Regions from separate parts of the Brevibacterium atlanticum genome, predicted to be linked through region 1. Evidence: predicted binding sites of a transcription regulator. Region 1 holds the regulator's gene; each other region holds the start of a gene.
The links. Region 1 encodes LexA, which represses DNA repair genes until DNA is damaged. Its sites were predicted from a motif close to TCGAACANNTGTTCGA; they were not measured.
Positions count from the first base shown of each region.

Region 1 (2,268 bases):
AGTTCGACTTCCCGATCCTGCTCCAGGGCGATGACGGACTGCCCGCACTCGTCTCCCAGTTCACCAGCGATGATCAGACCTGCCTGTTCGGCACGATGTCGCTGTGGCAGGGCGTCGACGTACCGGGCCGGACGAACCGACTCGTCATCATCGACCGACTGCCGTTCCCCCGGCCCGACGACCCGCTCATGCAGGCCCGGGCACGCGATGCCGATCAGCATGGGGTCAACGGCTTCATGGCCGTGTCCGCGACCCACGCCGCCCTGCGACTGGCCCAAGGTGCCGGCCGACTCATCCGCTCGACGAAGGACAGGGGAGTCGTCGCCGTGCTCGACTCCAGGTTGCGCTCGGCACGCTATGCCGGGTTCCTCGTCAACTCGATGCCGCCGATGTGGCCGACGACGAACGCTCAGCTCGTGCGCACGAGCCTGAGCCGCCTCGCCGAGGCTGAGTCAGAATAGTCCGCCGACGCAGAGCCGGAATAGAACGAACGCCCGCGACCGGGTGGTCGCGGGCGTTCGATTCAGCGGCGGGAGTGGCTCTCGCCGGAGGGCGGGTCAGAGGCGGCGGATGACCGCGACGACCAGGCCCATGATCTGGGCGTAGGTGCCGTCGATGGGTTCGTAGTTCTCGTTCTGCGGCATCAGCCACTGCTGACCGGCCTTGCGCTTGAGCGTCTTCACCGTCGCCTCGCCGTCGAGGAGGGCAGCGACGATCTGACCGTTGTCCGCGGTGTGCTGCTTGCGCACGACCACCCAGTCGTCGTGGCAGATGGCAGCTTCGATCATCGAATCGCCGACGACCTTGAGCAGGAACATCTCGCCGGAGCCGACGACCTGGGTCGGCAGGGAGAAGACATCGTCGACCTCCTGCTCGGCGAGGATCGGACCGCCGGCGGCGATGCGACCGACGACCGGCACCTGCACGGTGTTGTTCGACAGCTCCTCGAACTTCGCGCGCTCCGCCTCTTCCTCTTCGAAGGGGTTGACCACCTCGATGGCACGCGGGCGCTTCGGATCGCGACGGACGTAGCCGAGGCGTTCGAGCTGGGAGAGCTGATGGGCGACGCTCGAGAGCGAGGCGAGTCCGGCAGCCTCGCCGATCTCACGCATGCTCGGCGGGTAGCCGTTGGTGACGACAGCGCGTTCGATGGTCTCGAGCACGAGACGCTGCCTGGGGGAGAGGCGGAAGTCGCCCTCACCGGTCGAACCCTCCGGGATCTGCACCACTTCGTCATCGCTGCGGGCGGCAGCGATCTCGCTGGCGACATCCTCGTTGCGAGGCCTGCCTCTGCCTCGTTTGTTCTGAACCATTGCTCGTTCCCCTTCGTTCTATTCCCTGCCGCTGAACACCGTGTTCTCCGCTGCGGAGAATCTCGTGTCAGTGCCGACTGAGATGGTTCTGACAGATCAATCAACAACGCTGGTTCCCTCTCATTGTCGCATAGATGTTCGAGTCGGACTGGACATTTGTTCGATTGGCATGTTGAATAGAACAGACGTTCTACCGATTGCTGGTGGAATCGTACGAATGAAAGAGGTAATGCGATGTCTGCACAGAACACAGGACTGCGCCTGACCACTCGTGGACGTCAGGCGGTGCGCCTGCTCAGAACTCTGCTCATTGCTCTCGTCGTCATCGGCGGAGCACTCTTCCTGGCAACTCAGTCGTTCTCGGCCGCCGCTGTGGCCGAGACGGAATCCGAGAGCGTCGGCATCGCCGCCGATTCGGTCGTCGTCGGCGACGGCGAATCGCTGTGGACCGTGGCCTCGAATCTCGGCATCGACCGCGATACCCGTGATGTCGTCTCCGACATCATCGAGATCAACCACCTCTCGACCCCGACCGTCCATCCCGGACAGACCCTCGACGTTCCCGTCGACTGAGGCACTACCCGGCCTCAGCCCGGCGGACGCCGGTGCCGGCGTCTCGCGGCCCGACCCGCCGCGAGGTCGAACGGTGTCTCTCGGTAGACTGTTCGCGTGGGAAACATCGAATCTCTGCCAGTGCGTTCGGACCTCGTCGGACTCAAGCCGTACGGCGCGCCGCACCTCGACGTGCCGGTTCAGCTCAACGTCAACGAGAACGCCTATCCGCTGCCCGAAGTCGTCGTCGACAGCATGCGTTCCGCAGTCGAGGATCACTACGCCGGACTCAACCGGTATCCCGACCGCGAATTCACCGCTCTGCGCGAACACCTGGTGACCTACCTCGACGGCGTCAACAGCCGTGCCGGCGACACGGTCGAACTCAGCCCCGACATGATCT
Region 1 is NZ_CP050152.1:2,674,597-2,676,864, reverse strand. It holds gene GUY23_RS11930 (ATP-dependent DNA helicase) at 1-461, shown strand, start outside; gene lexA (transcriptional repressor LexA) at 558-1,313, opposite strand; gene GUY23_RS11920 (LysM peptidoglycan-binding domain-containing protein) at 1,548-1,886, shown strand; gene GUY23_RS11915 (histidinol-phosphate transaminase) at 1,983-2,268, shown strand, end outside.

Region 2 (2,268 bases), 1.9 Mb from region 1:
ACCCCTCGGGACCGAGGATCTCCCGAGTCAGCTCACAGAACGCCTGCGCCCGTCGACTCAACCGCAGCTCGGTCGGCCAGACGAGAGCGAGATCGATGCTGGGGAAATCATCGAGCAGCGGCACATCGACGGTCTTGGAACCGATATACGTCCCTGACGACACGCTCTGACTGAGCATGGAGTACCCGAGTCCCATCGCGACAAACGAACGCACGGTCTCGTATCCGGAGAACCGATGTCGCACCTTCGGAGTGACACCGGCGATGCGGAAGAGTTCGTCGTAGTACTGCCGACTGAAGGGCAGATCGAGTTGGATGTAGTCCTCTTCGGCGAGTTCCTCCAATCGGATCGGGCGCGGACCTTCCCCACCTCCACCGAGGCGGTGGCTGAGCGAGACGAGCGCGTGTGGTCGCACGACATCGATGAGGTAGGTGTCGAACCGGTCGGTCAGACCCAAGGTGTAGGTCAGCGCGATATCGCAGTGTCCCGCGACGAGCGCCTGCTGGAGTTCATGGAGATCCGCTTCGAGGTAGTTGACCCGAACGTCCGGGTAGCGCTTTTCGAATTCGTCGTGGATGAGCGGCAGGCGGGTGGGCGCGATCGGCGAGAAGACTCCGACCGTGAGGTCACCGCTGAGATGACGGGAGAGGCCCAAGGCAGTCTCGCCGAGGTTGTCGGAGGCTTCGAGGAAAGGCGTGACCTCTGAGAGGAATCGCTTCCCGGCGGGCGAGAGCACCACCGACCGGTTGCGCTGCCGAATGAAGAGGTCGAGCCCCAACGTGCGTTCGAGCTGCGCCATCGCTGTCGAGATCGCGGACTGGGTGACGTTGAGGTGCTTGGCCGCCTCGGTCATATGCTCGCGCCGCGCGACCTCCTGGAAGTAGCGCAGCTGCACGAGGGTGAAATCGAGTCCCATGGTCCCCTATCTTCCCATCGCACTGTTGATTCGCACTTTCCCATCGTCCGGTGGACTCCGGTGCCACTTCTCATCTGCGGCCCGCTCCACACCGCCGAGACCCGGCGCTCATGTCACTACCGCCGTCTATCGTGAATCTTCACGGACTCGATCATCCGATCATCACGACAGTCATGAGCGCAGATTCTCTACCCTACGGACGCTGCGAATCATAGATGTTAGTACATCGGATTTATATTCGATGTTTTTTCGAATCTGCTATTGCTTCTGCTTTCGATAAGCACTAGAATTTGAGAAAGAGACCTTCAATGGAGAACGGAGCTCGAGCCAGTGACCTACACTCCCGATCGCAAGCGACGTAAGTCGAATCGGCGTGCTCGGCGCACCGATTCCGGCTCGCGCAGCGATGCGGGCAATAGGCCGAAGATCGGGCCGAGCGACACCACGCCGGACCTCCCCTCTCTGAGAGAGCAGCTCAGAGCCGCCGGCCTCGATCTCACCGGACACCCCTTCGCCGAGGTGTTCGATGCCCTGGATCCGGTCCCCACCGAACCACTGGAGTCAGCCGCCGCAGACGCCGGCAATACTGCGGACGAAGACGCGGGTTCTCCCCCGTGGTCAGAAGAAACAGAGAACGGCACCATCACCCCGGGACCCCCTACGGACCCCGGCGACAATGAACCCGCATGGGAAGACGACGAGCCCGCGCGGAAAGAAGCGTCCGACGATGCTGCAGCCGCTCAGCGGACGTCGCGCCACCCGCTCCTGCCCGACACCACATGGAGCGACCTCGCCGACTGCGCACCCGAGATCACCGACGCCATCACTTCGCTGACCGGTCTTGACGAGAAGCTGCGCACGTTCGACCGCCCCATGGGACCGAACGAGGCACTGCACGTCATCGACGGCGCTGAAGCGCTCCGTCGACTCAGCGATTCCCTGTCCACCCTGGCTCTGTCGGTCTACGAACGAGTCGGCACGCCGACGGACAGCGGAGCGAAGACGCCCAAAGACCTCATCCAGAGCCGTCTCAACCTGACCGGACGCGAAGCCAACCGACGCGCCAGGCTCGCCGAGAGCCTCGGCGGCCGAGTGACCCTCGACGGGCAGCGCCTCGAACCCGAACACCCCTTGGTGGCCGAGCAGTTCCACTTGGGGACGCTGTCGGCCGAGCACATCACCGCCCTCGAGGAGTGCCTCAAAGCGCTTCCCGCATGGGTCGATCAGGCGACGAAGGACAAGGCCGAAGCCGACCTCGTCCGATATGCGGCGGACGTGACGGTCAATGAGCTGCGCGACATCTTCCGCCATATGCTCGTGAGGATCGACCCCGACGGGGCTGAACCCCTCGA
Region 2 is NZ_CP050152.1:462,189-464,456, reverse strand. It holds gene GUY23_RS02060 (LysR family transcriptional regulator) at 1-916, opposite strand, end outside; gene GUY23_RS02055 (HNH endonuclease signature motif containing protein) at 1,247-2,268, shown strand, end outside.
Region 2: the regulator LexA is predicted to act here: its motif matches at 1,143-1,158, upstream of GUY23_RS02055 (HNH endonuclease signature motif containing protein).

Region 3 (2,268 bases), 1.2 Mb from region 1:
TCGAGTGCGCCGTCGTCGATGAGGTCCTGCCAGTAGAGTCCGATCATTCCGAAGGCGGTTTCGTGGGAGGGCGCGGGATATTCCTCGGCCCAGGCCTCGTAGATCTTCTTCGCGTCGACGAGCAGTCGGGCCCGGCCCGAGAGCGTGTAGTCCTTGTCCATCCGCAGGTTCGCAGGGAGGCTGAGGAAGGCTCCCGGTTTGATCCAGTCGCCGTCGATGTAGGGGTAGTTCTCCGATCCGACGAGTCCGGTGACGGCTTCGGAGACGATGTCGCAGTCGCTCACCGCACCCTCGACGGTGTCGCTGATCTCGATCGTCGTGAACTGCGGGTAGTGAGCGCGGACGTAGTCGGCGAAGGACTCCGAGGTGCTGCGACGGCGACCGTGGATGACGATGTCGGTGAGGCTCGGGCGGGCGAGGGTCATCGCGTGCAGGGCCGACTTGTTCATCGCTCCGGGACCGATGATGCCCAATCGCGCGGCATCGACGGGGGCCAGCTTCTTCGCAGCGGCTCCGGGGACGGCTGCGGTGCGGTACGCGCTTTCGAGGTTGCCCGACATGATCGCGAAGGGGGCACCGGTCTCCTTGTCGTTGAGCACGATGAGGTGGATGGAGCGCGGCAGCCCCTTGTCACGGTTGTCGACGTTCGATCCGTACCATTTCACTCCGGCGGTGTCGAAGCGTCCGCCGAGGTAGGCGGCCATGGCCATGAAGCGCCGGTCGGAGGCGTCGACCGGCATGGTGGGGAACGGGCTGGTGGCGGGGAAGGAGATCTGGGCGCCGTGCGAGTTCGCGGAGTTCCCGGCCATCCGGTAGTCGCCCTCGGCGACGAGGACGAGGACCTCCTCCATCACCTCCATGCAGGATTCCATGTCCTTGACGCCGGCGGCGATCATCTGCGGTTCGTCGAGGTAGAGCATGTCGATCGTGGTGCCGGTCGGTGCGGTCGTCGGGACGGTGTCGGCGGTGGGGATCATGGTGACTGCGCTCATGGCTGCTCCTTGCGGTGGGGTCGGACCTTTTCCAGACAACCCCGGGCAGCAGACCGGCGTCCAATACATTTTCAGGGCCGACTGTGAGCGAATCGCTCTCAATCTGACCAGGCAGAACGCCCGAAATATTGCGGAAACAACGGAGAAATCTCCGCACCACAGCGACTGGCTATCGTAGGCCCATGGAACTTCGACAGCTGCGGTACTTCGTCGCCGTCGCGGACGAGCTGCACTTCGGTCGCGCCGCGGAGAGGCTGCATATGTCGCAGCCGCCGCTGAGCCTCCACGTGGGCAAGCTCGAACGCGAGCTCGGGGTGAAGCTCTTCGACCGCAGCACTCGCAGCGTCTCTCTCACTGCGGCGGGTTCCCGGTTTTTCGACAGCGCCTCGCGCCTGCTCGGCGACCTCGATCATGCAGTGGAGGAGCTGCGCGACTTCTCTGAAGGCAGGGCTGGTCGGCTCACCGTCGGCTTCGTCAGCTCGGCCGGATATACGTTCCTTCCCGAGGTCGTCACGATGTTCCGGCAGAGCCACCCTCAGGTCACCCTCGACCTCGTGCCCTTGGCCTCCGGTGAGCAGCTCGATCGGCTGTCCGCCGGTCAGCTCGACGTGGGGATCGTCCGCGATGACGTCTCCACCGTGGCTTCCGAGGCTCGGACGGCCGATGGTCGTGGTCGACTGTCGTCCGTGCCCGTCTACGACGAGCGGTTGGTCGCCTGTCTGCCCAAGGGACACCGATTGGCGCAGCAGGCGGAGGTGACGGCCCGTCAGATCAGCCGCGTGCCGATGATCGCCTATTCCCGGGAGCTCATGCCCGGGTTCGTCGATCGCGTGTCGATGGCCCTGGGCGAGCACAGCGCCGCGGTGACCGTGGTCGAGCAGGTCATCCACCAGGAGACCGCTCTGGGATTCGTGGCGGCCGGTGTCGGCACGAGCATCCTCCCCGAATCGATTCGGCATCTGCTGCCTCCGTCCATCGTCGCGGTGCCGCTCGCCGGCTCCCCCGTCACTCGCCTGTTGGCCGTCACGGGGCCGAACACACAGCCGCCCGCCCTCGTCGAGGGGTTCGTCGACTGCCTGCTCGAAGCCTCGAACATCGGGCTCCGGTCGGCCGCGATCGCCTAACCCACCTCGGCGCGCAGTTGTGCTGTGCGTCACAATGGGATCATGGATACGCAACCGGACACCACCGCCCCCAGCTACGACGACGTCGTCGCACGCATCGATTCGGACCCCGAGGGCTTCTGGCTCGACCAGGCCACGAACCTCATCGACTG
Region 3 is NZ_CP050152.1:3,843,758-3,846,025, forward strand. It holds gene GUY23_RS17085 (tyramine oxidase subunit B) at 1-992, opposite strand, end outside; gene GUY23_RS17090 (LysR family transcriptional regulator) at 1,175-2,116, shown strand; gene GUY23_RS17095 (acetate--CoA ligase) at 2,159-2,268, shown strand, end outside.
Region 3: the regulator LexA is predicted to act here: its motif matches at 1,052-1,067, upstream of GUY23_RS17085 (tyramine oxidase subunit B).